Regions from separate parts of the Streptomyces fagopyri genome, predicted to be linked through region 1. Evidence: riboswitches for the same ligand, from Rfam matches in the RefSeq annotation. Region 1 holds a riboswitch; each other region holds the start of a gene.
The links. Region 1 has a riboswitch for cobalamin ahead of GFH48_RS00065 (prenyltransferase/squalene oxidase repeat-containing protein). Riboswitches for the same ligand answer to the same signal wherever they lie in the genome.
Positions count from the first base shown of each region.

Region 2: it holds a riboswitch for cobalamin, as region 1 does, so the genes downstream of both, metE (5-methyltetrahydropteroyltriglutamate--homocysteine S-methyltransferase) here and GFH48_RS00065 (prenyltransferase/squalene oxidase repeat-containing protein) in region 1, are expected to answer to the same signal.
Region 3: it holds a riboswitch for cobalamin, as region 1 does, so the genes downstream of both, GFH48_RS14670 (ribonucleoside-diphosphate reductase subunit alpha) here and GFH48_RS00065 (prenyltransferase/squalene oxidase repeat-containing protein) in region 1, are expected to answer to the same signal.

Region 1 is NZ_CP045643.1:14,592-24,681, reverse strand. It holds gene GFH48_RS00100 (MarR family transcriptional regulator) at 1-27, shown strand, start outside; gene GFH48_RS00095 (hypothetical protein) at 258-899, shown strand; gene GFH48_RS00090 (hypothetical protein) at 1,978-2,319, opposite strand; gene GFH48_RS00085 (FAD-dependent monooxygenase) at 3,087-4,376, shown strand; gene GFH48_RS00080 (hypothetical protein) at 4,389-4,556, shown strand; partial or broken gene GFH48_RS00075 (DUF4430 domain-containing protein) at 4,643-4,813, shown strand; gene GFH48_RS00070 (cobalamin-binding protein) at 4,810-5,721, opposite strand; gene GFH48_RS00065 (prenyltransferase/squalene oxidase repeat-containing protein) at 5,869-7,281, opposite strand; cobalamin riboswitch at 7,377-7,514, opposite strand; gene GFH48_RS00060 (prenyltransferase/squalene oxidase repeat-containing protein) at 7,948-10,090, shown strand, end outside.
Region 2 is NZ_CP045643.1:8,675,816-8,685,905, forward strand. It holds gene GFH48_RS37495 (winged helix-turn-helix transcriptional regulator) at 1-74, opposite strand, end outside; gene GFH48_RS37500 (PaaI family thioesterase) at 166-660, shown strand; gene GFH48_RS37505 (ATP-binding protein) at 920-1,324, opposite strand; gene GFH48_RS37510 (DUF6480 family protein) at 1,582-1,761, opposite strand; gene GFH48_RS37515 (MarR family winged helix-turn-helix transcriptional regulator) at 1,908-2,354, shown strand; gene GFH48_RS37520 (MFS transporter) at 2,347-3,777, shown strand; partial or broken gene GFH48_RS39565 (cysteine hydrolase) at 3,841-3,933, shown strand; gene metE (5-methyltetrahydropteroyltriglutamate--homocysteine S-methyltransferase) at 4,206-6,530, opposite strand; cobalamin riboswitch at 6,694-6,914, opposite strand; gene meaB (methylmalonyl Co-A mutase-associated GTPase MeaB) at 7,092-8,078, opposite strand; gene scpA (methylmalonyl-CoA mutase) at 8,084-10,090, opposite strand, start outside.
Region 3 is NZ_CP045643.1:3,440,400-3,450,489, forward strand. It holds gene GFH48_RS14645 (extracellular solute-binding protein) at 1-1,216, opposite strand, end outside; gene GFH48_RS14650 (GntR family transcriptional regulator) at 1,620-2,384, shown strand; gene GFH48_RS14655 (DUF3311 domain-containing protein) at 2,676-2,957, shown strand; gene mctP (monocarboxylate uptake permease MctP) at 2,954-4,564, shown strand; gene GFH48_RS14665 (GNAT family N-acetyltransferase) at 4,676-5,194, shown strand; cobalamin riboswitch at 5,257-5,381, shown strand; gene GFH48_RS14670 (ribonucleoside-diphosphate reductase subunit alpha) at 5,511-7,928, shown strand; gene GFH48_RS14675 (ribonucleotide-diphosphate reductase subunit beta) at 7,928-8,947, shown strand; gene GFH48_RS14680 (putative Ig domain-containing protein) at 9,321-10,090, shown strand, end outside.

The DNA of each region.
Region 1 (10,090 bases):
CCGGATACCGACCCGTCGGTGAGGTAGCCCGGCGACGCAATTCGCCGGAGCAGCACGGTCACTGGGGGCCCGCTGTCCGTGCTGCCCGATGGGATTCTCCGACCCGTCGAGAGCCCGGTCGCGGTGCGTGGGACGCGGGCGAGGCGCGGACCGGGGCTCAGACCGGTGTGTGGGCGGTGCGGGTGTGCGGGGCGCGGCCCCCGGCGATACGGTGAGCGCATTGCCTGGATACCGGGGGGATCATGAACAGGCTTCTGATGTCGACGCTGGGCGTCGCGCTGATCCTGGCCACAGCCTGTACCGGTGGTGGCCGGCCGTCCATGGCGGGGGAACGCAGCCCGACCGTCACGGCCCGCACGGCTTCACCGCAGTCCACAACCGCCCTCCAGGAGAGCGTGATTGAGCGGGCGAGGTCCACCTTGCTTGCCGCGATGTCCACCAAAGACCTTCCTGGCCCCGCGGGGACGGCCACCGCCGGTGTCGGTCCGGGCAGTGCGTTGTTTGTCTGGGCCACCGCCGACGGCCGCTTCTGCTCGGGCTCAGGCGCGTCGAACGGCGGATCCGCCACGTCGAGCTGCACCGCGTCTCCCGGCGACACCGCCTTTTCCCCCGACCCCAAGATCGTCCCCCTCGTCACCATGGTGGCGATCGGCACAAGCCAGAACCTCGTGATCGGCGCGGATCGGGAGACCGTCCAGGCCGTGACGTGCAACGGCACGCCCTTGGCCTTCCGGCGGCTCGCAGCCGTTCTGGACGGCCGACGCGCGCTCTACGCTTTCGACCTCCCTGGCCGGACCGGGGGATCCGTCACCGTGACCGTCAGCCGCGCCCACACCACTGCCACGGAACACGTGGACCTGCTCTGGGACCGGCACAGGAGCAGCCCGTCCTGCCGCTGACCGGGAGCGCCCCCAGCCATTGGCCGCCGCTGCTCGGCCACCGCTGCTTGGCCCCCGCGCCGCCTCCGGGCCGCGAAGATGCCAGCCCGGGGCCGGGCTTTGCGACCTCCGCAGTCACACTGCCGTGGACGGCTGCACACCGCACGCCACTCCGGGCTCCCGAGACCGAAACCCTCTCGACCCCGGACCTGGCGCCGACTGCGGTACCGCAATCGGAGGTAGCGAAGACACCCGTCGGCCTGTCCGTGCCTGACGTGGATCCCGTCGTTCCGGTCGAGGCGTCCGCCGGGCCGGCCGCGTCGGCACCTCCCGCTCGCCCGATGACGTCGCAGCGCCCGGCCGCGAAGGGCGATCGGTAGGTGACTCGACTTGTGAACCGTGGCCTCTCCCTTGAGGAGCTTGAGCGCGACCAGCGCGACCGTTGGTCGGTCCCGTGGGGCGATGGCACCTGGCTGATGGGGACCGTGCGAGGGCTTCGGCGTAGGCCGATCGGCGGTCTGACGGTTGAGGATCTGCGGCTGGGAGATCCCAGCGGCCAACGATGTGATGCGGCGCGTGGTTCCGAAGGCTGGAGGCTGACCTGCGTGGGAGCGTGAGTTGTCCAATGAGGGCCAGGTTGTGGCGCCATGCGATGCCGAGCAGCGCCAGGTGTTCTTCAGCCGGGAGAGAGCGAGTCTTGGTGCCGGCCGAGGCGGTCCCATCTCATCGTTTTGCGGTTCGGGGTGAGTAGATCGGTGCTTTGGTATCCACCGTGCCGCCGACTGGACAGCCGACGTCATCGACCACTTGGACGGATCGCACCCTGACCTTTCCCCGGCCTCCGCCGACGCCGACCGCACTTGGGCGCTGCTGAACGAGGCGCAGGCCGTGAGGTTCGCGGATGTGGTCGCGGGGGGCGGGGGGAGAGAGTTGGGTAACCACGCGATTGAGTGTGCGGCGCCGGTCCTACGGGCCGTCGAGGTACGCCCTGCCTACTAGCAGGTTCCGGGTCGCAGTCCCGGGGGAGTCCACCGGGTCCTGAGCTTCTTGTCCGGGCGCCTTGGCCCCCCGGGGTGCGTCGGGACCGCATTCCTGTGCGTCACTCCTCGAAGTACAGCGCCAGTGCGCGCAGGATGTCAGCAGTCGACACATCCGCGGCGCCGTCGTCGTGCGCCTCAGCGAGGGTGACGAACGCCAGGGCGAATGCGGCTGCCATCTGCTCGATGGCCGGTGACCACTCGCGCTTGACGGCCATGGTCACGTCGCGGACGGTCGCGTCGGGAGCGAACGCCAGCTTCGGCATCAGATCCGTCAGGAGCGACGAGATCATCCCAGATGCTGGTTCGTCGTCCTGCTCCTGGCCTTCGCGGACCAGGCGCCGCCTCTCGAGGGCTTCCGTCAGTACGGCAACGACTCCCTGCAATACCTCGCGCTGCTCCATGCGCGACAGCCTACGACTCCGGTGCGCAGCCACGATTCAGCTACGCGCGGGCTGTTCCTGTGGAGAGGTGACTACTTCAGCCACGGCTGGCGGGGGTGGCCACCAGGCAGTGAGAAACGCGCAGGACTGCGGGCTGCCGACGGTGGGAGAGCCGGGCGGGCATGGGTTGGGGTCGGGGCCTCGCCTTCACCGAACAAGCTGAGGGACTGGAGCACTCGCGCAGGGAAGGCAGCGATACGCAGGTGTCACCGGAGGTCGGGTGAGACCTCACGTCGGGAGAGTGCCAGTCTGCGTCGTTGTCGGTCCATTTCCGTGACGACGGGCCATCCCCGCATGCGCGGGAACGGTCCTGGACGTAGAGCGGGGTGAGGGTCTTCGCGATCTGCACCCCGCCCGCGCGGGGATGGTCCCTGACCTGTCTCGCTGAAGGCGGGCCAATCTCGGTCCATCAGAGCCATCCGGCCGTGCGTCTCAGTCAACCTTGGCCATCTGCTGTTCTGTCTCGCTCTTTCTGAGCCGCTGCCGCACCGGGTGTCCGTTCTCACTGGCCCTTTCAGAGTCTCACTGTGTTATGCGCAGATCCGGCGAGCCCTGGTTTGCACCAGTCTGGGTAGATGTGAGTCTCATCGGAGTTGGCGTTTCTCATCGATGTCTGCCGTGACCGATGAGTTCCGTGCGGATCCGTGGTCGATACGGCTGGATACACCGACAGCGGTGGGCCTGTGCTGGGGACGTTCCAGCGCGGGAGGATGCAGATGGAGGTTGTGATGAGCGTCGACGACTCCGACCAGGGGCACGCGATCCGGACGGGCGGGCAGGGGACGCGGGTGAGCGGTCCCAGGGTGTTGGTGGCGGGGGCGAGCATCGCGGGACCCGCGCTGGCCCACTGGCTGCGCCGGTGGGGGGCCGAGGTGACCGTGGTGGAGCGGGCTCCCGAGCTGCGGCCCGGCGGGCAGGCGGTGGACGCGCGCGGGGTCGCCAGGGAGGTCATCGGGCGCATGGGGTTGGACCCGGCGGTGCGCGCGGCGTGCACCGACACCGCCGGCGCCCACACCATGGACGCGGACGGGCATGTGCTGGAGACCTTCCGTGCCGACGACGACGGTGGCGACGGGTTCATCGCGGACATCGAGATCCTGCGCGGGGACCTGTCCCAGGTGCTCTACGACGACACACGCGACGGCGTCGAGTACGTCTTCGGCGACCGAATCGCCGAGCTCGCGCAGGACGCGGACGGGGTCGACGTGGTCTTCGCGGGCGGCAACCGGCGGCGCTTCGACTTGGTGGTCGGGGCAGACGGGCTGCACTCGGAGCTGCGAGCGATGGTCTTCGGGCCGCATGAGCGGTTCCTCCGCCACCTCGGGCACGCGCTGGCCTTCTACAGTGTGCCCAACGAGTTCGGGCTGGACCGCTGGCTGCTGGAGTACCAGGATCAGGAGTCCGGGCGCTCCGCTCTCCTGCGGCCCATCCAGGACGCTACCCGGGCGATGGCCATGTTCTACTTCGCCTCGGCTGACTTCGACGTCGACCACCGTGACGTCGCGGCCCAGAAGGTCCTGCTGCGGGAGCGGATGGCGGGCCTGGGCTGGTTGACCCCGGACATCCTCGCGCACCTGGACGACACTCCGGACTTCTACCTCGACCAGATCGCCCAGGTGGTGATGGACCGCTGGTCGAGTGGACGGGTGGGGTTGCTCGGGGACGCGGCGTTCAGCTCGTCGCCGATGTCCGGGCAGGGCACCGGGCTGGCACTGGTCGGTGCCTACCTGCTGGCCGGAGAGCTGGCGGCTGCCGGATGGGACCCCGAGGCCGGGTTCGCCCGCTACGAGGCGCGGATGCGCTCGTTCGTCGAGGCCAACCAGGAGATCGGCCGGTTGAACGCCCGCAGTCGCGACCTCCCCGGGCCAGACGCCGAGCCGCGCCCCGATTTCGCCGGTGAATGGTTCACGGAGCTGGTCGGGCGCGCGATCAACGGCGTCGAGCTGCCCGACTACGCGGGGGTGCCGGACTCCGCAGCCCCTGCCGGATCGCCGATCACCTCGTCGGTCAAGCCGTAAGTGCCACATGACGTGTCGAGAGGGACCACGCTTCGACAGGACACCGCCCACGCGGAGTTCACACGGCGACTCCCCAACGACAGCCCTCCGTGCACAACGGCCAAGCCCTGGTTCGTCCAGCAGCTCCGCACCATCGCCCACGCCGTCCAGGACGCCGCTGAACAGTACGTCCTCGCCTGAGACGACGCGGCCAACAACTCCAGGCCCTTTGGCTCAGGTGGGTGAGCCACATTCCCACCTCGCGAACAGGACGTCGCGCCTTGGTGACCTCCTACGCGTCGTTCGACGACTACTCGGTCGACACCATCAAGAACGTGAGCGGAGGCTCGTCGGCGTACTGGAACATCTCGGTCAACGGCACTCCCACCCCAGTCGCCGGCTGCCAGTTCGAGATTCAGGCCGGCGACAAGGTCGCCTTTACCTGGAAGGCACTCTAGAAAGGCCGGGCCTCGGCAGCTGTCACGGGCTCCCCGGCCCGCACCCCGTGCAGTACGTGGGCCAGCACCTCCACCCCGCGGACCACGCGCGGTCCGGGGCGGTTGAAGTACGCGGGGCCGTCCAGGACCCACACCCTGCCGGTCCGGACGGCCGGCAGTTCGCTCCATCCGGGCAGCGAGGTGAGCAGATCGGATTCGCGCAGCGTGCGTTCGGGTGCGGACCCGCAGGGCATGACGAGGACGACGTCCGGATGCGCTGCCCGGACGTCGTCCCACGTCATCGGCTTGGTGTGTTCACCCGGTGAGGCCAGGAGCGGTTCGCCGCCGGCATGGGTGATCTGCTCCGGCACCCAGTGACCCGCCGGCCACAGCGGGTCGAGCCATTCGACGGCGACGACGCGGGGGCGCGGCCGGCCCGAGGTCAGCCGGGCCACCGTGGCCAGCCGGGCCGACAGCTCCGCCGTGTGTCGTTCGGCCCGCTCGCGGACGCCGAGGAGGTCGCCGACGGTGACCAGGCACCGCAGGACGTCCTGGAGGGTGCGGGGTTCCAGGCTCAGGACACGCGTGTCGGCGTCGAGGAGGCGAACGGCGCTGCTGACCTTCTCGTAGGAGACGGCGCACACGGCACACAGGTCCTGAGTGAGCAGGACGTCGGGGCGCAGTGCCGCGAGCGCTCCGGTGTCGAGCGTGTAGAGAGAGGATCCGGAGTGTGCCGAGCCGCCGACGGCCTCCGAGATCTCGCGGCTGGTGAGGTCATCGGGGGTGAACCGGGCGCCGGTCACGACCGGGATGGACGCCACCGCCTCCGGTGGCCAGTCGCATTCGTGGGTGCGGCCGACCAGAGCTCCCAGCAGGCCCAGTTCGGCGACGATATCGGTCGCGGCGGGCAGCAAGGAGACGATACGCATGCGGCGACTGTAGGCGGTGCGCCGCCGTGTGCTGCGTCCCGCGCCGATTGAGGGCTTGGCGCCCCGTGCGGCATGGCACCCACACGGCCGGGCCGGCCGGAAGCACCTGGTCGGCGCCTCCGGCCGGTTCCGACGCGATCGGACCGGTCAGGCGCCCCAGCGCACCGCGATCGTGTCGCCGACGTTGATCACCTGCTGGCGGGTGGCCGCGGCGAAGGAGGAGCCGTCGACGCTGACCTTCCAGGTGTTGGAGCCGCTGTTGGCCTTGCCGTTGACCGTGGTGATCGTGCCGGTGCCGGATGAGGGCGTCACGCCCGTGACGCAGCCCGCGGGTGTGGCTGCGCTCGTCGCGGCGTCGAGCACAGCGCCGAGTGTCGTCGTCGTGCCGGTAGGGGTGAGGGACACCGAGCACACCTTGAGGCCGCCCGCGCCGTCGTCGACGGTCAGCGCCAGCTTCGTCGCCGTGCCCGAGGTGAAGGTGCTCTGGCCGACCCACTGCGGTGCGCCCGAGGTTACGGGGGTCGGCGGGGTGGCGGTGAAACCGCCGCCCGCGACGGCCCGCAGACCGTCGACCGACGCGTACGCCGACGGGGTCGTGTCACTCGGCAGGTACTTGAAGCCGCCGCCCGGGTTGAACTGCTGGGCAATCAGGAAATCGACGGGTGTCTTGCCCATGGAAGTGAGGAAGTCACCGGTCTGCGGGTTGATGCCGCAGGCGTTGAGTCCCGAGACGGCCCAGCCGTTGGAGTCCGTGTTGACTCCGAACATGGAGTTGAACGCGCCGCTGCCCGCGACCAGTTTGCCCTTGAGGAACGTCTTGGCCTGGACGATGTCGGTGTCCGTGTTGGGGACCCCGGAGACGCACAGCGCGGCCATCGCGGCGCCGGTCATGTCGATGTCGCTGGTTGCGGCGAGTTGGGTCGCGTTGCCTTCGGCCTTGCTGTAGTTCCAGCCGCCGTCGTTGTGCTGGTTGGCGCGCAGCCGGGCGATCATCGAGTCGCGCAGGGACTGGGGGATTCGCTGCCCACCGGCCTGCGTCTTGGCGCCGTTGAGGGCCAGGGCCGCGAAGACGGTTCCGTTGAAGTTGGCGGACGGACCGAAGTAGCCGGCCTCCGCGGTCTGCCAATAGCTGTAGATGTCGGCGACCAGGTTACGGGAGGCGGAGACGCGGGCCGGGTCGATGCCTGCCGCGTATCCGTTCAGGGTGGCCCGCTCGTAGTCGGTCACTACGGGGGTGGCCGACGGCCACGCGGAGGTCGCCAACAGGTTCCGGTAGACGGTTCTCGCGTTCTTGCTTGCGTCGCCGCCCGGCGTCACATCCACCGCCGCGGTTCCGGCGCTGGCGAAGGCGCTGAAGGCCCACTCGTTGGACAATCCGGACCCCGCGTACGAACCATCCGCGGCCTGGAGCGACTTGAGATACGTCACACCGTTCGTCTTCGATGTGGCGATCTGAGCGGGGGTCGACGTCGCCGCCGCGGGAAGAGCGGTGAGGACGAGGGCGCCGAGGGCGGCGGCCGTCGTGAGCGTGGCACGACGGATTTTCACATGACGGGACATGGCCTGCTCCTGGGATGAGGGACGCCGGCCGGCCCCGCGTGAACCACTGAGGAAGCGGCGGGTTCGGGCCGCCGTCCAAACGCGTGGATCGGCTTCCAAAAAGAGCTCGCCGTATGGGTGTTCGGGCTCGGAACGGCCCCTCGCCGTCCCACACCGTTGCGCGTCAGCCCCGGATTCGCACCAGGTTCCCCCACATGGCAGCGCAGGACGCTACCCGACGGGCCCGCCACCCGCCAGACACACTCGGGCCGAGCCTCCGGGCACCGTGCGCAATCCGGTGCCTCCACCTTGACGCTCTCTTTGACTCGGTGTTCAATTCCGGCTGATACGTACTCAACTCCAGGGGAAGCCGGTCGAACGCCGGCGCTGACCCGCAACCGTAGGCCCGGCAACGACCGGGCGAGCCGGAACACCTGGAGCCTGATGTTCAGGGACAAACGCCGTCGAGGACTACGGCGTGGTTCGACCAGCTCTCACCGCGGTGACACCGTGTTCGGTGAGAGCCTTTGACCACGCTCGGAATCCTTGCCGGCACACGACAAGGGGCCGGGGGCCGTGGTGGGGACCGACAAGCGCACAGACCGGCGTTCGGGGAAGAGACGCATACCCGTGCTGTCCGCAGCGACGGCACTGCTCGTGCTCGCGGCCTCCGGGTTGACCTTCCTCATGGTGTCTCCCGCGGCGGCGGATCCTCTCGGGGACTGCACCGCGACCAAGGGCGCCGTCGTCGCCGTCGACTTCGGTCCCTTCGGCGGACCGGTGGAACGCGGTTGCGACACCACCCCGACGACCGGCTACGACCTGCTGCACGAGGGCGGCTTCAATACGACCGGGACCGAGCACGACGGCCCGGCCTTCATCTGCCGCATCGGCGCCGGTTCCTTCAACTCCGGCACCCAGTATCCGACTCCGGACAAGGACGACTGCGTCCTCACCCCACCGGCCACCGCCTACTGGTCGTACTGGACCGCCTCCCCGGGACAGGACGACTGGACCTACAGCCAGTACGGCGCGATGGACCGCAAGCTGGGGGACGGAGACGTCGACGCCTGGGTGTACGGCGGCACCGACATCGGCGGCAGCACCGGACAGCCCACGTTCACTCCGGACGACGTACGCGCCGGCGGCACCGACACCCCGGACCCGGGGAACACGCCCACCGGCGCCCCGGGCGACGTCGACCTGGCGGCGGCCGGCGCATGGCTGAAGGGCAGTCTCGTCGACGGTGAGCGCATCGTCGACGACGGCGCCGACACGCCGAACCACCTGCTCACCACGGAGACGGCGTACGCCCTGGCCGCCGCCGACAGGAAAGACGCAACCGTCAGCAAGATCGCGGCGTTCCTCGCCGCCCACACCGATGATTACGCCTACCTCGCGGGCAAGGACGAGGCCCCCGACGCCACCGCCGCCGCCCGACTCGCCCTCCTCGCCGAGATCACCGGCCAGGACCCGACCGGCTTCGGCGGCCACGACCTGATCGGCGACCTGAAGAAGAACGTCTGCGCCGCGGGCCCCGAATCCGGTGAAGCCACCCCGGGCTGCACCGCAAAGGGAGACTTCCGCAACGCGACCTATGCCGACGGCCAGGCCCTGTCCGTTCTGGCCCTGCTGCGCGCCGGCGTGACGCCCCCGGCCGACACCGTCGAACGCCTCACCCAGGTCCAGTGCAAGGACGGCGGCGTCACCAGCATCCTCATCCGGCCCGGCGAGTACTGCGACGGAGACCCGGCCACCACCGGTCTCGTGGCGCTCGTCCTGCAGAAGGCCGGTGGTCACGATGACGAAGTCGCCGAAGCCCGCGTATACCTGAAGAAGGCCCAGCGCGAGGACGGCTCGTTCCCCGGCTACACCGGCGCCACCACCGGCAGCGTCGCCGCGACCGCCTACGCCGCCCAGGCACTGCGGGCCCTCGGTGACACCGGCCGCGCCGACTCGGCGGTCGGCTGGCTGTCGCGGCAGCAACTCGTCGGCGGTGGTTTCGGGTTCGAGGAGGGAGCCACCGACCCCGCCCTCTACCCGACCCCGCCTGCGGTCCTCGCCGGGGCGGGCACCAGCCTGGTCACCCTCACCACCAAGAGCAGCGACCCCACCGAGCCGCCCACCAGCGAACCCCCCACCTCCCAGCAGCCCACCGGCCCGGCGCCAGGTGACGGCCCCGACCTGAAGAAGGGCGTCGCCTACCTCACCAGCGCCGCCAACCTCCGGCAGGGCCAGTACTACACCACCGGAACCGGCTCCTCCCGCGCGGACTTCGGGCTGACCATCGACGGTGCCTACGCGCTCGCCGCCACCGGCCTGAACAACGCCAAGCTGCGCGGCATCGTCGACTTCCTCGACAAGGGCGGCAAGGACGGCGAGGGCCGCACGGTGCAGGACTGGACCGGCAGCGGCACCCCCTACGCGGCGGGCGGATCCATCGGGAAGACCGCTCTCCTCGCCGAGGCGGTGGGCCGTGACCCGCGCGACTTCGGCGGACAGGACCTCATCGACGCCTTGGACAGGGCCGTCTGCACGAAGCCGAGCACCGCGCCCGACCGTTCCTGTGCCGCCAAGGGCGCCTACACCTACGCCCCTTCGGTGTTCTCCCAGTCCCTCGCCGTGATGGCGCAGCTCCGCGCCGGCGAGAAGACGGCAGCCGAGGAACCGATCGCCTACCTGGAGAGCCTTCAGCACGACAACGGCGCCTGGCCGAGCCTGATCCCGTCCACGAACGACTTCGACGTGGACTCCACCGTCATGGCCGCCATGACCCTGGACCTGGTCGGCGGAGACACGGCGGACAAGGCCGTGGACAAGGCCCTCGACT
Region 2 (10,090 bases), 8.7 Mb from region 1:
GTCCACTTCTCGCCCACCAGGTCGAGCGTGCGCTGGACCGTGCAGTTCTCCGTGCTCACCTCGAGCCACTCCATACCCGCATCATAGGCGAGCTGGCTTCGTCGTTGACAGTCAGCGGCGGCCACGGCTAGCTTCGATCTACGCAGTCAGATGAGGAGCGCAGGCATGGGCCGGTCACGTACGTACGAGTGGGAAGACCCGTCGGTCTCGGCCTCCGAGGTCGGGCGCGCCAGCGGACTCGACTTCCTGCGCGCGATGATCGCCGGCAGGCTGCCCGGTCCTCCCATCGGCGCCACCATCGGGTTCGTGCTCGAAGAGGTCGAACACGGGCACGCGGTGTTCTCGCTGGAGCCCGGCGAGGAGCACTACAACCCCATCGGAAGCGTCCACGGCGGGATCTACGCGACCCTGCTCGACTCCGCGGCGGGGTGCGCCGTCCAGACGACGCTTCCGCAGGGCATGGCCTACACCTCGCTCGACCTGACCGTGAAGTTCCTGCGGCCGATCACGGTGGACACCGGCAAGGTCCGCGCCGTGGGCACCGTCCTGAACGGCGGCCGCCGCACCGCGCTGGCCCAGGCCGAGCTGTTCGACTCCGCCGACCGGCTGCTCGCCCACGCCACCAGCAGTTGCCTGCTGTTCCCTGCGCCGACCGCCTGAACGTACGGCGCGCCCGGGGCTGTCGTCACCGGACGGCCCCGGAGCCGGCGGGGCCATGGCTCTGAGGCCTTCCCGAGCCCGTCCGGCACGCTCCGGGCCACGGAGCCGCGCTCGGGCCGTGCGACGTGCCCCGGCCGGGACCGCGAGGTCGACCGGGCCGAGAGTCGGCGCTGTCCACGCGATCGAGGCGCGCGCCCCTTGCCGTCGATGACTGCGGCGGTCCGTCGCCGCGGCGGCCATGACGTCCTGGCCCCGCCGCTCAGGCGAGATCGGCCCAGACCGTGTGACCCTGCGGTGTCGGCTCGTCGCCCCAGCGACAGGAGAGCGCGTCGACGAGACGCAGACCCCTGCCGTTCTCGTCCATCGTGTGGGCGGGGTGTCCCCAACGGGACTCGCTGAAACCGTAGTTGAGGGTGTGGCCGGCGTCCGCCACCTCGATGTGCACGGTGGGGCCGTTCTGGCGTGTGCGCCGAAGGGTGACGGAGACCCGGACGGGCGGCGCGCCGTGGCGCAGAGCGTTGGACAACAGTTCGCTGAGGACGAGGGCGGCGTCGTCGGCGAGCCTTTCGACATGCCACTGACTGAGACAGCTGCGCACGCTCCGGCGTGCGGCACTCGTGCCGAGAGCCGAGTCGCAGAAGAAACAGTCGGGTTCGGATGTCATGATGCGCATCCCCTGTGGGCCTCCGGCGGCTCTTCACGCCGAGGGAGGAGTGGATGTCCCGGCCCATGGCGTCGCCCCCGGGCGAGTGCTCGCGTAAGCGGTCGCACCCGCGGTCCGCCGCCCGGGTGAGGGGCGCGGGGAACGGAGCGGGAGGTGTGGACGGCCGGCGCGTGCCCGCACGTCAGCCACGCGGACATCGCGATCCGGAGCGCCCGAACCGACCTGGGGCGCTCCGCGCGGGGCGGATCCCGGTGACCTCAGAAGCCGATGATGCGAGCGGCGAAATAGGCCGCCACGATGATCGACCCGATGACGATCAGCCCGAGCCACCAAAGGGGATGCTCCCAGATCCCGCCGTCCGGCCGTTCCTGATGTGCCTCGGCGATCGAGCCCTCGACCGGAGGGGTTTCGCCCGGTGGCACCAATGGCTGTGACATGTCTCAACTCTCCGCCTCCAGGAGCGTGGCCGCATCTCGGACGCACTCCCTCCGCGGCCGATGTCCGGGCCGGGTCCCTCCTTCACAGTGTCAAATTGTACAGCTGAAACTGTACAACTAAAGCTGCGGGTTCTACTGTGGGACGCATGCATGAGAGCCCCCCTCTGTCGCCCTCGGCGGTGCAGGCCTCGCGACAGGTCCGTACGGTCATCAGCCGCCTGCGGCGCCGCATCCTGAACGCCGCCGAATCCGAGGACATCACCCTGGGGCAGGCGTCCGTCCTCACCCGGCTCTCCGGCGAGCGGGGCGTCACGGCGAGTGAGCTCGCCGCGGCCGAGGGGGTGCGGCACCAGTCGATGACCACGACGGTCGCGTCGCTGACGGCCCTCGGACTGGTGGAACGGCGACCCGACCCCGACGACCGGCGCCGTCTGCTGATCGCGCTGACCGAGGAGGGGTACCGGCGGGTGGAGGAGGGACGGCAGGTCCGGCAGGAGTGGCTTGCCGGCCGGCTGCAGGAGCAGTGCACGGAGGAGGAACGACGGACCGTGATGGCCGCCATGACGGTACTGGAGCGCCTCACCCATGAGTGACCCGAGGACGGAGGAGCGGGGCACGACGGCGACGGCGGGCTTCGACCGGCGGCTGCTGCCGCCGATGATGCTGGGTTCCGTCCTGAACCCGGTCAACTCCACGATCATCGCCGTCTCGCTCATACCCATCGGCGACGCGTTGGGCGCGCCTCCCTCGCAGACCGCGTGGCTGGTCTCCGCCCTCTACCTGGCCACCGCTCTGGGGCAGCCCGTCGTCGGCCGCCTCATCGACGTCTTCGGGCCGCGCAGGCTCTTCCTCGTGAGCACGAGCCTCGTCGGCGTCGCCGGTGTCGTCGGCACCCTGGCGCCGAACCTGGGGGTGCTGATCGCCTCGCGCGTCCTCCTCGGCTTCGGCACCTGCGCCGGATATCCCGCCGCGATGGCGCTGCTGCGCAGCGAGGCCAGGCGCACCGGGCGGGACAGCCCGGGTGGGGTACTGACCGCCCTGGCGGTCACCAACCAGACCATCGCCGTGATCGGCCCGCTCCTCGGCGGCCTCCTGATCGCTCTGGGCGGCTGGCGCGCGACCTTCGCGCTGAACGTGCCGCTGGCTGTCGCGGCCGTGCTGCTGGGCCTGTTCCGGCTGCCCGTGGAGTCCGGTACCGGGGAATCCCCGCGGCGCGGACGCCTCGCGACCCAGCTCGACCTGGCCGGCATGGCGCTGTTCGCCGTGACGCTCGTCGCGCTGCTGCTGTTCCTGATGAACCCGCACCTGCGCGACTGGTACCTGCTGGTGACCGTCATCGCCGCGAGCGCCGCGTTCGCGGTGCGGGAGCTACGGGCCGCGACCCCGTTCATCGATCTGCGGGTGTTGGGCGGCAACACGCCGCTACTGGCCACCTACGGGCGCGCGCTGGTCGCCTACACCGTCTCCTACGCCTTCCTCTACGGGTTCACCCAGTGGACGGAAGAGGGCTTCGGGCTCTCGCCCCTGCACGCGGGGCTGGCGCAGATCCCCATGTTCCTGGTGGCCATCGGTGTCTCGATCGTGTCCGGGCGGCGCGAGGGTGTGCGCGGCAAGCTGCTCGTCGGCGGGGTGGGGCAGATCGTCGCCTGTGTGGTGATGCTGACGCTCACCCGGGACAGCCCCGTCTGGACGCTGGTTCTCGTCGCGCTCGTCTTCGGCGTCCCCCAGGGACTGAACAGCCTGGCCCTGCAGAACTCCGTGTACTTCCAGGCGGATCCCGAGCGGACCGCGTCATCGGCCGGCCTGCTGCGCACCTTCGCCTACGTCGGCTCGATGGTCGCCTCCTCCACGACGGCCGCCTCCTTCGGGCGGCGCGCCGACACCGGCGGCATGCACCACCTCGCCTGGGTCATGTTCGGCGCGGGCGTGCTCTACCTCCTGCTGACCGCCTTCGACCGCACACTCGGCCGCGCGACGGACAAGGACACCTCGGCCGATGCGCCGAGGGCGTCATAGACCACGGATGGCTCCCGGCACACCTGAACGAGAGCGCGGACCGTCCCCCGCACAGCCCTCCTCGTGAGGGATCTCCAGCTCGGTCACCTCGTCCTGGCCGGCATCGCCACGGGCGGCGTCGTCCTGTCCACCGCCCTGCGGGCAGCCGACCTCGACCACGAGGTCACCTTCCTGTCCGACGCCCGCGCCGATCCCGACACCGACCCCGCACCACACGCTCGTGAACGACGTCCTCACCCGGCGCGGCGAGGTCACGACCGTCGAGCAGCGGCCCCGCGCCCTCGACACCGGTTCGTGAACGGGCCGGTGGGGACCGGCCGGTTCGTGAACGGGCCGGTGGGGACCGGCGCTCGCGGACGACCGCCCGCGGGAGCGGCGGACGTGGCCGGGGCGGACCGAGCCGGTGGTCCGCCCCGGCCACGCCGGTCTCAGGAGACCGGCGGTGCCAGGTCGCCCCGGACCTCACGGGCGGCCGCCACCAGGTTCTCCAGTGCCGCCCGCACCTCCGGCCAGGCACGGGTCTTCAGGCCGCAGTCGGGATTGACCCACAGCCGCTCGGGCGGGATCGCCTCCAGGCCGGTACGCAGCAGTTCCGCGGCCTCCTGTGCGCTCGGTACGCGGGGTGAGTGGATGTCGTACACACCGGGTCCGGCCTCACGCGGATAGCCGTGACCGGCGAGTTCGCGGGCGACCTGCATGTGGGACCGGGCCGCCTCCAGGCTGATGACGTCCGCGTCGAGGTCGTCGATGGCCTGCACGATGTCGCCGAACTCCGCGTAGCACATGTGGGTGTGGATCTGGGTGTCCGGCCGGACGCCGCCGGTGGTGAGCCGGAACGCCTCGGTGGCCCAGTCCAGGTAGGCGGGGCGGTCGGCGGCGCGCAGGGGCAGTGTCTCGCGCAGCGCGGGTTCGTCGACCTGGATGACCGGGGTCCCGGCCGCCTCCAGGTCGTCGACCTCGTCGCGCAGGGCCAGGGCGACCTGGCGGGCGGTGTCGCCAAGGGGCTGGTCGTCACGGACGAAGGACCACGCGAGCATGGTCACCGGTCCGGTGAGCATCCCCTTGACCGGCCTGGCGGTGAGCGACTGGGCGTACGTCGTCCAGCGCACGGTCATCGGTCCGGGCCGTGAGATGTCGCCGGCCAGGACCGGCGGGCGGACGTAGCGGGTGCCGTACGACTGGACCCACCCGTGCCGCGTGGCGAGGTAACCCGTCAGCTGTTCGGCGAAGTACTGCACCATGTCGTTGCGTTCGGGTTCGCCGTGCACCAGTACGTCGAGACCGGCCTCCTCCTGGAAGGAGATCACCTGTCGGATCTCGTTCCTGACGCGCTCCTCGTACCCGTCGACGTCGATCCGGCGGCTCCGCAGGTCGGCGCGGGCCGTGCGCACGCGCGCGGTCTGCGGGAACGACCCGATGGTGGTGGTCGGCAGCAGCGGCAGACCGAGGCGGGCGCGCTGGGCGCCGGCCCGCTCTGCGTACGGCAGGGAGCGGTGGCCGTCGGCGTCGGTGACCGCGGCCGTCCTGGCCCGTACGGCGCTGTCACGGGTGATCGCGGAGGCCGCACGGGACGCGAGGTCGGCCCGGTTGGCGGCCAGTTCGGCGGCGATGGTGTCGGTTCCCCGGGCGAGGCCCCTGGCGAGGACGGAGATCTCCGCCGTCTTCTGGCGGGCGAAGGCGAGCCAGCGCAGGATCTGCGGGTCGATGTCCCGCTCGACGGACGCGTCGAGCGGAACGTGCACGAGCGAGCAGGAGGCGGAGACGTCCACCCGGCCGGCGAGCCCGAGCAGGGTGCCGAGGGTGCCGAGCGACCTCTCCAGGTCGGCGACCCAGATGTTGCGGCCGTCGACCACGCCGGCCACCAGGCGCTTTCCGGGTAGTCCGCCGACGGCGGCCAGGGCGTCGAGGTTGGCGGCCGCCGCGCCGGTGAAGTCCATGGCGAGACCGTCCACCGGCGCCTTGGCCAGGACGGGCAGCGCGTCGCCGAGCCGGTCGAAGTAGGAGGCGATCAGCAGCTTCGGCCGGTCGGTCAGCGTGCCGAGACCGCGGTAGGCACGTGCGGTGGCGTCGAGTTCGGCCTGCGTACGGTCCTGGACTAGGGCGGGCTCGTCGAGCTGCACCCAGTCGGCTCCCGCCGCGCGCAGGTCGGCGAGCACCTCGGCGTACACGGGCAGCAGCCGGTCCAGCAGGGTCAGCGGCTCGAAGTCCGCGGCGACCCCGGGGGCCGGCTTGGCCAGCAGGAGATAGGTGACCGGACCGACGAGGACCGGCCGGGCCGCGAGACCGAGGGCGATCGCCTCCCTGAGTTGCCCGACCTGCTGGGCGGAGTCCGTCCTGAACACCGTGTCCGGACCCAACTCCGGCACCAGGTAGTGATAGTTGGTGTCGAACCACTTGGTCATCTCCAGCGGCGCCACGTCCTGGGTGCCGCGCGCCATCGCGAAGTACCCGTCGAGCGGGTCGGCTTCGACGGCCTTGCGGTGCCGCTCGGGGACGGCACCGACCATGACACTGGTGTCGAGGACGTGGTCGTAGTACGAGAAGTCGCCGGTGGGCACCTCGTGGATGCCGGACTCCGCCAGGTCCCGCCAGTTCGACCGGCGCAGTCCGGAGGCGGTCTCCCGGAGGGCGTCGGCGGTGGTCCGGCCCTTCCAGTAGCCCTCGATCGCCTTCTTCAGCTCACGGTCCGGACCTTGGCGGGGGTAGCCGTACACGGTGGCCCGTGCTGCCGCGGCTGCGGGCTTGGCTGTCACGGAAATCTCCTTCGCGAGATGTCTCCCTGAGATCCCGGCGACGGGACGTGAGCGCGAAGGGGTGACGAACCGGCCGGGATCCGCCCGCGCCGCGAGGCGCGGCCGTCCGCCGGTATGTACGCCGACCCGCCCACGAGGTCACCGGGATGTCCGCGCGCGAACGGTCGCGCGCGGGCAACGGGCAGGTCTTCGGACTCGCGGGCACGGATTCCCCGAAGGGCGTCCACCTACTGGCCGTCGCTTCCCGGACCCGGTCGGACCCAGTGCGTATGACGGCGTTCGTTCCCACTCACCGCTGCGGGGCAGTCCCGGATTCCCACCGGGTTCCCTCTTACGACGCATCCCGCCTGGCGGACGGGGCGAACCAGCTGCACCGACCACCCTAGGGTGCGACGCGGTCCCGTGGAGGGAGCGGCTCACATCGCGGACGGTGACATGGGACACCGGCCGCGGTGCCCGCTCCCCGGCAGGGCGTGACCAGGGGCCCGCACGGGCGGGCGCCGTGTCCGCCTCGGGGACACGGTGCCGGGTCCCGTCGTGGACGGGCCGTGCGGCGCCGGGTCAGTTCACCGCGCCGCCGAACACGCCCAGGATGCGCTCCGCCGCCAGCGTGGCCGTCACATCCCCGTCCCTGACCTGCTGTTCGAGGGCGGGCGTGAGGGCTCGTACCGCAGGATCCGCGTGCAGCCGGCCGAGGAGCTCGTCGCGGACCATCGTCCAGGTCCAGTCGACCTGCTGGTCGCGGCGTTTGGCGGTGAGGCGGCCGGTCGAGTCCAGCAGGACGCGGTGCTGTTCGAGACGTTCCCAGACGGTGTCCAGGCCGGTCGACTCGCGGGCGCTGCAACTCAGCACGGGGGGAGTCCAGGCCGCGTCCACCGGGTGCATCAGACGAAGGGCGCCCGCCAACTCCCGTGCCGCGGAACGCGCGTCGCGCTCGTGCGGTCCGTCCGCCTTGTTCACGGTGATCACGTCCGCGAGCTCCAGGACCCCCTTCTTGATGCCCTGCAACTGGTCGCCGGTGCGGGCCAGCGTGAGCAGCAGGAAGGAGTCGACCATGTTCGCCACCGCGGTCTCCGACTGGCCGACGCCGACCGTCTCCACCAGGATCACGTCGTAGCCCGCGGCCTCCATCACCACCATCGACTCGCGCGTCGCCTTCGCCACCCCGCCGAGGGTGCCCGCGGTGGGGGAGGGACGTACGAAGGCGGCGGGGTCCACCGCCAGACGCTCCATACGGGTCTTGTCACCCAGGATCGAACCGCCCGTACGGCTCGACGAGGGGTCGACGGCGAGCACCGCGACCCGGTGCCCGAGCGAGGTGAGCATCGTGCCGAGGGCGTCGATGAAGGTCGACTTGCCCACACCGGGCACTCCGGTGATGCCGATGCGCCGGGCCCTGCCGCCGTGTGGCAGCAACTGGGTCAGCAGGGCCTGCGCCAGGGGACGGTGGTCGGCCCGGGTCGACTCGACGAGGGTGATGGCCCGTGCGATATACGCACGCTTCCCGTCGAGCACGCCCTTCACATAGGAGTCGAGGTCGATCGCCATGGGCCTCAGCCGTGTCCGAGACCGGTGGCCAGCCGTTCCACCAGGTCGTACGCCGCGTCCGGGATCACCGTGCCCGGCGGGAAGACGGCCGCCGCGCCCATCTCCAGCAGGGTCGGCACGTCCTGAGGCGGAATCACCCCGCCCACCACGATCATGATGTCCTCGCGCCCCTCCTCGGCCAGTTGCTCGCGCAGCGCCGGGACCAGGGTGAGGTGTCCGGCGGCCAGCGAGGACACCCCGACGATGTGCACGTCGGCCTCGACGGCCTGCCGTGCCACCTCGGCCGGGGTCTGGAACAGCGGGCCGACGTCCACGTCGAAGCCGAGGTCGGCGAAGGCGGTGGCGATGACCTTCTGCCCGCGGTCATGCCCGTCCTGGCCCATCTTGGCCACCAGGATGCGCGGCCGGCGGCCCTCGGACTGCTCGAAGGCGTCCACCCGTGTGCGGGTGCGCTCCACGGACGGCGACTCGCCTGCTTCGTTGCGGTACACACCCGAGATCGTACGGATCTGACTCGAATGCCGCCCGTAGACCTTCTCCAGAGCGTCGGAGATCTCACCGACGGTGGCCTTGGCGCGCGCCGCGTTCACCGCCAGCTCCAGCAGGTTGCCGGTGCCCTCGGCGGCCGCCGTCAGCGCGCGCAGCGAATCCTGGCACGCGGACTCGTCACGCTCCGCGCGCAGCCGCCGCAGCTTCTCGATCTGCTGAGTCCGCACGGAGGAGTTGTCGACCTTGAGGACGTCGATCTGTTCGTCGGTGTCGACCCGGTACTTGTTGACGCCGATGACCGGCTGGCGGCCCGAGTCGATCCGCGCCTGGGTGCGGGCCGCGGCCTCCTCCACGCGCAGCTTCGGGATGCCCGCGTCGATGGCCTGCGCCATGCCGCCCGCCGCCTCGACCTCCTCGATGTGCTGCCAGGCCCGGCGCGCCAGGTCGTACGTCAGCTTCTCCACGTACGCGCTGCCGCCCCACGGGTCGATCACCCGTGTCGTGCCCGACTCCTGCTGGATCAGGAGCTGGGTGTTGCGGGCGATGCGCGCCGAGAAGTCGGTGGGCAGGGCGAGCGCCTCGTCGAGGGCGTTGGTGTGCAGCGACTGGGTGTGGCCCTGGGTGGCGGCCATCGCCTCCACGCAGGTGCGCGTCACGTTGTTGAACACGTCCTGCGCGGTCAGCGACCAGCCCGAGGTCTGCGAATGCGTGCGCAGGGAGAGGGACTTGGCGTTCTGCGGGTCGAACTGTTCGACCAGCTTGGCCCACAGCAGCCGGGCGGCCCGCATCTTCGCGATCTCCATGAAGAAGTTCATGCCGATCGCCCAGAAGAACGAGAGCCGGGGGGCGAACGCGTCCACGTCCAGCCCGGCCTCCAGCCCTGCCCGCAGGTACTCCACGCCGTCCGCGAGGGTGTAGGCCAGCTCCAGGTCGGCCGTCGCGCCCGCCTCCTGGATGTGGTACCCGGAGATGGAGATGGAGTTGTAGCGCGGCATCCGCTGGGAGGTGTAGGCGAAGATGTCCGAGATGATCCGCATCGACGGCTTCGGCGGATAGATGTAGGTGTTGCGGACCATGAACTCCTTGAGGATGTCGTTCTGGATGGTCCCGGCCAGCTTCTCGGGCGGAACGCCCTGCTCCTCGGCGGCCACGATGTACAGCGCGAGCACGGGCAGTACCGCGCCGTTCATCGTCATCGACACCGTCATCTTGTCCAGCGGAATGCCGTCGAAGAGCTGCCGCATGTCGTAGATCGAGTCGATGGCGACGCCCGCCATGCCGACGTCACCCGTCACCCGGGGGTGGTCGCTGTCGTAACCGCGGTGGGTCGGCAGGTCGAAGGCGACGGACAGGCCCTTCTGGCCGGCCGCCAGATTCCGCCGGTAGAACGCGTTGGACTCCTCGGCGGTGGAGAAGCCGGCGTACTGGCGGATGGTCCAGGGCTGGTTGACGTACATCGTCGGGTACGGGCCGCGCAGATACGGCGCGACGCCCGGGTAGGTGCCCAGGAAGTCCAGGCCCTC
Region 3 (10,090 bases), 3.4 Mb from region 1:
CGGTGCCGATGTTCTGCAGCATGGTCTGCAGGACCTGGGCCTTCTCGACCTGGCCCCAGCCCGGCGCCATCGGCACGAACCAGCTGCTCTCGGCCGCGGTGGCCGGGACGACCGTCGCCGGGTCGTTCTTCAGGGTCGCGAGGTCGGTCTTGTTGTTGGGCAGGTTGCCCTTGCCCATCAGACCCTTCTGGCCCGTGGAGCCGGTGAAGGCGTTGATCCACTCGCCGGCGAGGGCCTGTGCCTTGGACTTCACCGGGATGGCGAGGTCGGAGCCGCCGAGGAAGACGGGCAGGTTCTTGCCGGACGGGCCGGGCATCACGAAGTTCTCGAGGTTGCCCTTGAGCTTGCCGGTCTTGTCGTTCTTCGGGTCCTCGGAGGTCGCGCCCTCCCAGGCGGCGCCGAAGATCATGGCGGACTTGCCCTGGCCGTAGACGATGTAACGGTCGGACTCGTCCTTGGTCTTGTCGCCGTGCATGTACTTGTCGACGACGTTCTTGAACTCGTTGAGGCCCTTGACCGACTCGGGCGAGGAGAGGCCGGCCTTCCACTGGCCGCCCTCGTCCTTGGCGATGGCGCCGCCGGCGTCGTAGACGAAGGACATCGCGGCGTACCAGTCGCGGGTGGGCTGGTACCAGGCGTTGAACTTGCTCCCCTCCTTCTTCTGGATCTTGTCCAGGTCGGAGGTGAGCTCCTGGTACGTCTTGGGGGTCGCCTTGACGCCGGCCGAAGCCGCCACGTCCTTGCGCCAGTTGCCGACGCGGCCACCGGCGTAGTACGGCACGCCGTAGGTCTTGTCCTGGTAGGTGACCGACGCCTTCAGGCCGTCCAGCCATCCGGCCGAGTTGTCGAACTTCGTGGCGTCGACGGGGGCGAAGGCTCCCTTGACCATGTAGCCGAGCATCTCGGTGTTGCCCATCTCGACCACGTCGGGGGCCTTGTCGGTGGCGAGAACGGCGTCGAGCTTGGCGTTCTTGTCCGGCCAGCCGTAGTACTCGTGGTTGATCTTGACGCCCGGGTGCTTCGCCTTCACCGCCGCGTCCGCGGCCTTGACCAGCTCGGGCCAGTTGTTCTGGGCGTCCACGGTGAGCCAGACGGTCAGTTCCTTGGCGTCCGCGCCCTTGTCCGACCCCCCGGACTTGTTGTCACTGTCCCCGCACGCCGCGATGGAGACCATCATGCCCGCGATACCGATCGCAGCTGCCAGCTTCCGCTTCACGTCACCCTCCTCAGGGATGCCATAAACCCCCCTGCCCACCGCGGTGACACACGCCGAATCGCTGCCGATTACTGCCCGTGGGGCTGGGACCTGGACCAATGGTGTAGACCAGTACGGGGAGCTTGGCCTAGACCTAGAGGGGTGTCAAGGGTGTGTAAGCCCGGCCGACCGTCCGTTATCGGACCTACATATGCAAGGACCTTTAAGTAGGTAAGTGGCATAAACGGCAGGGCTGTTCAGGAACCTCGCGCGCACGATGGACTAGACCAGCAGGTACCCCGACGGTATATAGAGGGGATCACGGAGCGTGCGGGAGACACTCACACACGAAGCCGTGCCACGATGTGAGCCGTGACCGGCGGGATGCCGGTCGCTTCGGCACCCGGAGCCGGGAAGGCAGAGCATGAGCACCGACGTCAGCAGTGCGGAGAACGAGGGTGGGGCCCCCATCCGTACCGCGCGCGTGCCCAAGTACTACCGCCTCAAGAAGCACCTGCTCGACATGACGGACACCCTGCCGCCCGGCACGCCGGTGCCGCCCGAGCGCACGCTCGCCGCCGAGTTCGACACCTCGCGTACGACCGTGCGCCAGGCTCTCCAGGAACTCGTCGTCGAGGGCCGTCTCGAACGCATCCAGGGCAAGGGCACCTTCGTCGCCAAGCCGAAGGTCTCCCAGGCGCTCCAGCTCACCTCGTACACCGAGGACATGCGGGCCCAGGGCCTCGAACCCACCTCGCAGCTCCTGGACATCGGCTACATCACCGCCGACGAGACCCTCGCGGAACTGCTCGACATCTCCTCCGGCGGCCGGGTGCTGCGCATCGAGCGGCTGCGTCTGGCCAGTGGTGAGCCGATGGCCATAGAGACGACCCATCTGTCCGCGAAACGCTTCCCCGCCCTGCGCCGGTCGCTCGTCAAGTACACCTCGCTCTACACCGCGCTCGCCGAGGTGTACGACGTCCACCTCGCGGAGGCCGAGGAGACCATCGAGACCTCACTGGCCACCCCGCGCGAGGCCGGACTGCTCGGTACCGACGTCGGTCTGCCCATGCTGATGCTGTCCCGGCACTCGATCGACCGGCAGGGTGAACCGGTGGAGTGGGTGCGCTCGGTGTACCGCGGCGACCGCTACAAGTTCGTGGCCAGGCTCAAGCGCCCGCAGGACTGACCGCGGCCGGACACCGGCGCGTGAACCGGGCGCCGGCCGGCCGGGTCCTGGCACCGGCCGAATCGCGCCGTCCGACGCCCCGCCGACGCCCCGCGGGCCGCGCGCCACCCCTCGTACCGACGTGCGAGGAGCGGTCCCGGCGAGGCCTGTCGGGAGCGATGCGCGGGGCTCCCGCGCCACCGGACACCAACCCTCCACATCCCCCACCGGAGATGGGGTTCCATAAAGCGGAACCGTCGCCTAGATTTCCTGCCCGTTGCACAGGTGACCAGCGAGGGGACGGAGCCGCACATGTCAGACGTGCCGGAAGCGACACCACCGGTGGTGAGACCCGACCGAACGGTGACACCGGTCCGCGTGGTGATCGCCCTCTGCCTGATCGCCCCGTTCGTGGCGATGCTGTGGGTCGGCTCCTACGCGAAGACCGACCCGGCCTTCATCGGCATCCCGTTCTTCTACTGGTACCAGATGCTGTGGGTGCTCGTCTCGACCGCGCTCACCGTGACCGCGTACCAGCTGTGGCAGCGTGACCAGCGCGCCCGCGCCACCACGAAGGGCGGTGCCGACGCATGAACGACGGCGTGAACGGCGTGGCACTCGCCGTCTTCATCTTCTTCTTCGCGGCCGTCACGGTCCTGGGCTTCCTGGCCGCGCGCTGGCGCAGGGCCGACAACGAGCACAGCCTCGACGAATGGGGCCTGGGCGGACGGTCGTTCGGCACCTGGGTCACCTGGTTCCTGCTCGGCGGCGACCTCTACACGGCGTACACCTTCGTCGCGGTACCGGCCGCGATCTACGCGGCGGGAGCGGCCGGCTTCTTCGCCGTGCCGTACACGATCCTGGTCTACCCGCTGGTCTTCACGTTCCTGCCGCGCCTGTGGTCCGTCTCGCACAAGCACGGCTATGTGACGACGTCGGACTTCGTGCGCGGCCGCTTCGGCTCCAAGGGCCTGTCCCTCGCCGTGGCCGTCACCGGCATCCTCGCGACCATGCCGTACATCGCGCTCCAACTGGTCGGCATCCAGGCCGTGCTGGACGTGATGGGCGTCGGCGGCGGCGAGAACACCAACTGGTTCGTCAAGGACCTTCCGCTCCTCATCGCCTTCGGCGTGCTGGCCGCGTACACGTACTCCTCCGGCCTGCGCGCGCCCGCACTGATCGCGTTCGTGAAGGACACCCTGATCTACATCGTGATCGCGGTGGCCATCATCTACATCCCGATCAAGCTGGGCGGGTTCGACGAGATCTTCCACTCGGCGAGCGAGAAGTACGCCGCGGCCGGCGCGGGCGGGATCGTACCGGCCCAGGCCGGGCAGTGGACCTACGCCACCCTGGCGCTCGGCTCCGCGCTCGCCCTGTTCATGTACCCGCACTCGATCACCGCGACGCTGTCCAGCCGCAGCCGTGAGGTGATCCGCCGCAACACCACGATCCTGCCCCTCTACTCCCTGATGCTGGGCCTGCTCGCCCTGCTCGGTTTCATGGCGATCGCCGCCGGGGTGAAGGTCACCAACGGCCAGCTCGCCATCCCGCAGCTCTTCGAGGACATGTTCCCGGACTGGTTCGCCGGTGTGGCCTTCGCGGCGATCGGCATCGGAGCCCTCGTCCCCGCGGCCATCATGTCCATCGCGGCCGCGAACCTCTTCACCCGCAACATCTACAAGGACTTCATCAAGCCGGACGCGACCCCGCAGCAGGAGACGAAGGTCTCCAAGCTGGTCTCGCTCCTGGTGAAGGTGGGCGCGCTGGTCTTCGTCCTGACGATGGACAAGACGGTCGCCATCAACTTCCAGCTCCTGGGCGGCATCTGGATCCTGCAGACCTTCCCGGCGCTGGTCGGCGGTCTGTTCACGCGCTGGTTCCACCGCTGGGCGCTGCTCGGGGGCTGGGCGGTCGGCATGCTCTACGGCACGCTCGCCGCCTACGGGGTCGCCTCGCCGACACAGAAGCACTTCGGCGGCAGCTCGAAGGAGATCCCCGGGATCGGGGAGATCGGCTACCTCGGCCTGACGGCGTTCGTCATGAACGTGGTGGTCTCCGTCGTCCTCACCTTCGTCCTGCGCGCCTTCAAGGCCCCGGACGGCGTGGACGAGACGTCACCGCAGGACTACACGGCGGACGCCGGCGACCCGGGAGTCAAGGTCGAACTGCCGCCCGCCACCGCGGAGGCGGGCCACTAGGCCCCGCCCGGCGGGAGCGGCCGGACCGGGCGCACGACAGCGGCACACGCGGCGGGCCGCCGGAGAGAAATCCGGCGGCCCGTCGCCGTACGTCTGCCGCACACTCTCCGCATGGACATCGTCATCAGGCCGGCGCGGCCGCGGGAGTACCCCGGCGTCGGCGAGATCACCGTGCGGGCCTATCTCGGGGACGGGCTGCTCGACTACGGGGAGAGCGACCCGTATCTCGGAGCGCTGCGGGACGTCGCGAGGCGGGCCGCCGCGGCCGAGGTGCTCGTCGCGGTCGAGGGCGAACGGATACTCGGCGCCGTGACCTTCGTCCCGCGGGGCGGCCCCATGGCCGACGTCGCGGGGCCCGGTGAGGCCGAGATCCGGATGCTCGCCGTCGCGCGCGAGGCCCGCGGCCGGGGTGCGGGCACCGCTCTCGTGGGCGCCTGCGTCGACCGCGCACGGGCCACCGGGGGCTGTACGCGCGTGGTGCTGTCCACCCAGCGCACCATGCGCACCGCCCACCGGCTCTACGAGCGCCTCGGCTTCACCCGCGCTCCGGAGCGCGACTGGAACCCGGTTCCGCACCTCGACGACATCCTCCTCCTCACCTACGAGTTGGCCCTCAGCCACACTCCGTAGCGCGCTCCCAAGCCGACACGGCACAACATGTGGTGGTGCTTCCTCAGCCCGGCACTAGATGTATGCTCATGCTCGCTGTCGTCGCAGGGGAATCCGGTGCGAATCCGGAACTGTCCCGCAACGGTGTACTTGTGCGCATTCGCGCACTGGCTTCAGTCCGAGGACCTGCCGACAGCGTGCCCCGGGCCGGCCGGCCCGGGCGCCTACGACGTCCGAGCCTCGTGGAATGGGCCGGTGGACGCACGCGTACCCGTCACGGAGTCGCGTGTCCCGCTGCCCTCCGCCAGGCCCCGTGCCGAGCGAGGGAGTGCCCCAAGTGACCATCGCGCCAGCCGACCCGGTTTCAGTTTCCGCCCAGCGGGCCCCGGTGGAAGCGGAGTCCGCGCAGCGGGCCCCGGTGGAGACGGACGGTCCCGGTACCACGTTGCTGCGTACCTTGACCGACTTCACCGCCGACCTCCCCGGCGCCGACCCCGGCCGGGTCGCCGCCGCCGCGCTGCGCGGCCGGTCCACGCACGCGGACGAGGCGGAGCTGCGCGAGCTGGCCACCGAGGCGGCCGCGGGCCTCATCTCCGAGGACCCCGTGTACTCGCGGCTGGCCGCCAGGCTGCTGACGGTCGGCATCGCCGAGGAGGCCGCCTCGCAGGGCGTCACGACGTTCTCCGAGTCCATCACCACGGGCCGGCGCGAGGGCCTGATCGCCGACCGCACGGCCGACTTCGTCGACCTGCACGCGGCCCGCCTGGACGCGCTGATCGACACCGCGGGCGACGACCGCTTCGGCTACTTCGGCCTGCGTACCCTGCACAGCCGCTACCTGCTCCGGCACCCGATCACCCGCAAGGTCGTCGAGACCCCCCAGCACTTCATGCTCCGGGTGGCGTCCGGCCTCGCGGAGGACGACACGGCCCGGTCCGTCGACGAAGTGGCCGCGCTCTACGGCCTGATGAGCCGCCTGGACTACCTCCCCTCCTCCCCCACGCTCTTCAACTCCGGTACGCGGCACCCCCAGATGTCGTCCTGCTACCTCCTCGACTCCCCGCTGGACGAGCTGGACTCCATCTACGACCGCTACCACCAGGTCGCGCGCCTGTCGAAGCACGCGGGCGGCATCGGCCTGTCCTACTCCCGCATCCGCTCGCGCGGTTCGCTGATCCGGGGCACGAACGGGCACTCCAACGGCATCGTCCCGTTCCTGAAGACCCTCGACGCGTCGGTCGCCGCGGTGAACCAGGGCGGCCGGCGCAAGGGCGCCGCCGCGGTCTACCTGGAGACCTGGCACTCCGACATCGAGGAGTTCCTGGAGCTGCGGGACAACACCGGTGAGGACGCCCGCCGTACGCACAACCTGAACCTGGCGCACTGGATCCCGGACGAGTTCATGCGCCGGGTCGACAGCGACGCGCCGTGGTCCCTCTTCTCGCCCTCCGAGGTGCCCGAGCTGGTCGACCTGTGGGGCGCCGAGTTCGACGCGGCCTACCGCGCGGCGGAGGCGAAGGGCCTGGCGAAGAAGACCATCCCGGCCCGCGACCTCTACGGGCGCATGATGCGCACCCTGGCGCAGACCGGCAACGGCTGGATGACCTTCAAGGACGCCGCCAACCGCACGGCCAACCAGACGGCGGAGCCGGGCCACACCGTGCACTCCTCGAACCTGTGCACCGAGATCCTGGAGGTCACGGACGACGGGGAGACGGCCGTCTGCAACCTCGGCTCGGTCAACCTCGGCGCGTTCGTCGACACGGCGGCCGGCGACATCGACTGGGAACGGCTGGACGAGACGGTCCGCACCGCCGTCACCTTCCTCGACCGCGTCGTCGACATCAACTTCTATCCGACCGAGCAGGCGGGCCGGTCGAACGCGAAGTGGCGCCCGGTCGGCCTCGGCGCGATGGGTCTCCAGGACGTCTTCTTCAAGCTGCGGCTGCCCTTCGACTCGCCCGCCGCCCGCGCGCTGTCCACCCGTATCGCCGAGCGCGTCATGCTCGCCGCCTACGAGGCCTCCGCCGACCTGGCCGAGCGGAGCGGCCCGCTGCCGGCCTGGGAGAAGACCCGCACCGCCCGCGGTGTGCTGCACCCCGACCACTTCGACGTCGAGCTGAACTGGCCGGAGCGCTGGGCGGCGCTGCGCGAGCGCGTCGCCGCGGTCGGCATGCGCAACTCGCTCCTGCTCGCCATCGCGCCCACCGCGACGATCGCGTCCATCGCGGGCGTGTACGAGTGCATCGAGCCGCAGGTCTCCAACCTCTTCAAGCGCGAGACGCTGTCCGGTGAGTTCCTCCAGGTCAACTCCTACCTGGTGGCCGAGCTGAAGAAGCTCGGCATGTGGGACGCGCAGACCCGGGAGGCGCTGCGCGAGTCGGGTGGCTCGGTGCAGGGCTTCACCTGGGTCCCGCGGGAGGTCCGCGACCTGTACCGCACGGCGTGGGAGATCCCGCAGCGCGGTCTCATCGACATGGCCGCGGCCCGCACCCCGTTCCTGGACCAGGCCCAGTCGCTGAACCTGTTCCTGGAGACGCCGACCATCGGCAAGCTCTCCTCGATGTACGCGTACGCCTGGAAGTCCGGCCTGAAGACGACGTACTACCTGCGCTCGCGTCCGGCGACCCGCATCGCTCGCGCCGCCCAGGCGCAGGCGAGGCCCGAGAACACCATCCCCCTCCAGCAGGTCGCCGACCCCGACGCCGTCGCCTGCTCCCTTGAGAACCCCGAGTCCTGCGAGGCCTGTCAGTGATGTCCACCCCGAACAGCGAGAAGAACCTGCTCGACCCGGGCTTCGAACTCACCCTGCGTCCCATGCGCTACCCGGACTTCTACGAGCGCTACCGGGACGCCATCAAGAACACCTGGACCGTCGAGGAGGTCGACCTCCACTCGGACGTCGCCGACCTGGCGAAGCTGTCCGAGGGCGAGCAGCACATGATCGGCCGGCTGGTCGCGTTCTTCGCGACGGGCGACTCGATCGTGGCGAACAACCTGGTCCTGACGCTGTACAAGCACATCAACTCCCCCGAGGCGCGCCTGTACCTCTCGCGCCAGCTGTTCGAGGAGGCCGTGCACGTCCAGTTCTATCTGACCCTCCTGGACACCTATCTGCCCGACCCCGAGGACAGGACGGCGGCCTTCGCGGCCGTCGAGAACATCCCGTCCATCAGGGAGAAGGCCGAGTTCTGCTTCAAGTGGATGGACTCGGTGGAGAAGCTGGACCGCCTGGAGACCAAGGCCGACCGGCGCCGCTTCCTGCTGAACCTCATCTGCTTCGCCGCGTGCATCGAGGGTCTGTTCTTCTACGGTGCCTTCGCCTACGTCTACTGGTTCCGCAGCCGGGGTCTGCTGCACGGTCTGGCGACGGGCACCAACTGGGTGTTCCGCGACGAGACGATGCACATGTCCTTCGCCTTCGAGGTGGTCGACACCGTCCGCAAGGAGGAGCCCGAGCTCTTCGACGACCAGCTCCGGCAGCAGGTCACCGACATGCTGCGGGAAGCCGTCGAGGCCGAGCTGCAGTTCGGGCGCGACCTGTGCGGTGAAGGACTGCCGGGCATGAACACCGAGTCGATGCGCCAGTATCTGGAGTGCGTCGCCGACCAGCGCCTCCAGCGGCTCGGCTTCGCCCCGGTCTACGGCTCCGAGAACCCCTTCTCCTTCATGGAGCTCCAGGGCGTCCAGGAGCTGACCAACTTCTTCGAGCGCCGTCCCTCGGCGTACCAGGTCGCCGTGGAGGGCTCGGTCGGCTTCGACGAGGAGTTCTGACCGCTTCCGCAACGGGACCTCTGCCGACGGAGCCGGGCCGCGCACGCGGCCCGGCTTCGTCACGTCCGCCCCCAGCCACGCCAATCCCCTTTCCAATCCCCGCCTATGGAGCGGCAAAGTTCTTCGGGCGTGACTGTTCGTGTGCCGTCCGTGCCGGTTAGGTTCTGGCCGTCCCGCCGTGTCACGCACCGTGGCATTCCGGAACGATCACTGTGTCATGCCCACGACAAAGCTGTGCGTGCATCACGCTACGCGCGTCACGGGCCCGCACCTCAGCTCAGCGCCGCGAACCCCACTTCCGGCTGTGGAACCGCGTACGGCCCCACCCGGGCCGGCGCGGCACCGGCCTCAAACCGATGGAGGCAGCACTCCCATGAGTGACACACGCTCCAGCAGGCCCGCCCGGCGGTTGCGAAGACTCCTGACCACCGCCGTCCCCGCCCTCGCGCTCACCGTCGCCGGTCTCATGGCGGCCCCGGCCGCCGGTGCCCAGACCGCGCCCGCCACCGGACACACCTCCCGCGTGACCCAGAACGCGAAGGCACTGACCGCCCCCGCCGCCCAGGCCGTCCACGCGACGGGCAGGGCGGGCCAGAAGGTGCCGACCACCCGTCTGTGCGGCGCCCCGACGCCCGGTCACGCGGCCTGCTTCGCCCAGCGCCGCACCGACATCAAGCAGAAACTGGCCGCCGCGGTCACCTCCGACGCCGCCGCCGCGGTGTCCGGTCTCAGCCCGGCCAACCTGCACAGCGCCTACGGCCTGCCCTCGACGGGCGGTTCGGGCCTGACGGTCGCCGTGGTCGACGCCTACAACGACCCCAACGCCGAGTCGGACCTCGCCACCTACCGCTCGCAGTTCGGCCTGTCGGCCTGCACCAAGGCCAACGGCTGCTTCAAGCAGGTCAGCCAGACCGGCTCGACCACCTCGCTGCCGACGAACGACAGCGGCTGGGCCGGCGAGGAAGCGCTCGACATCGACATGGTCAGCGCCGTCTGCCCGAACTGCAACATCATCCTCGTGGAGGCCACGTCACCCACCGACGCCAACCTCGGCACCGCCGAGAACGAGGCCGTCGCGCTGGGCGCGAAGTTCGTGTCCAACAGCTGGGGCGGCAGCGAGTCGTCCTCCCAGACCGGCGAGGA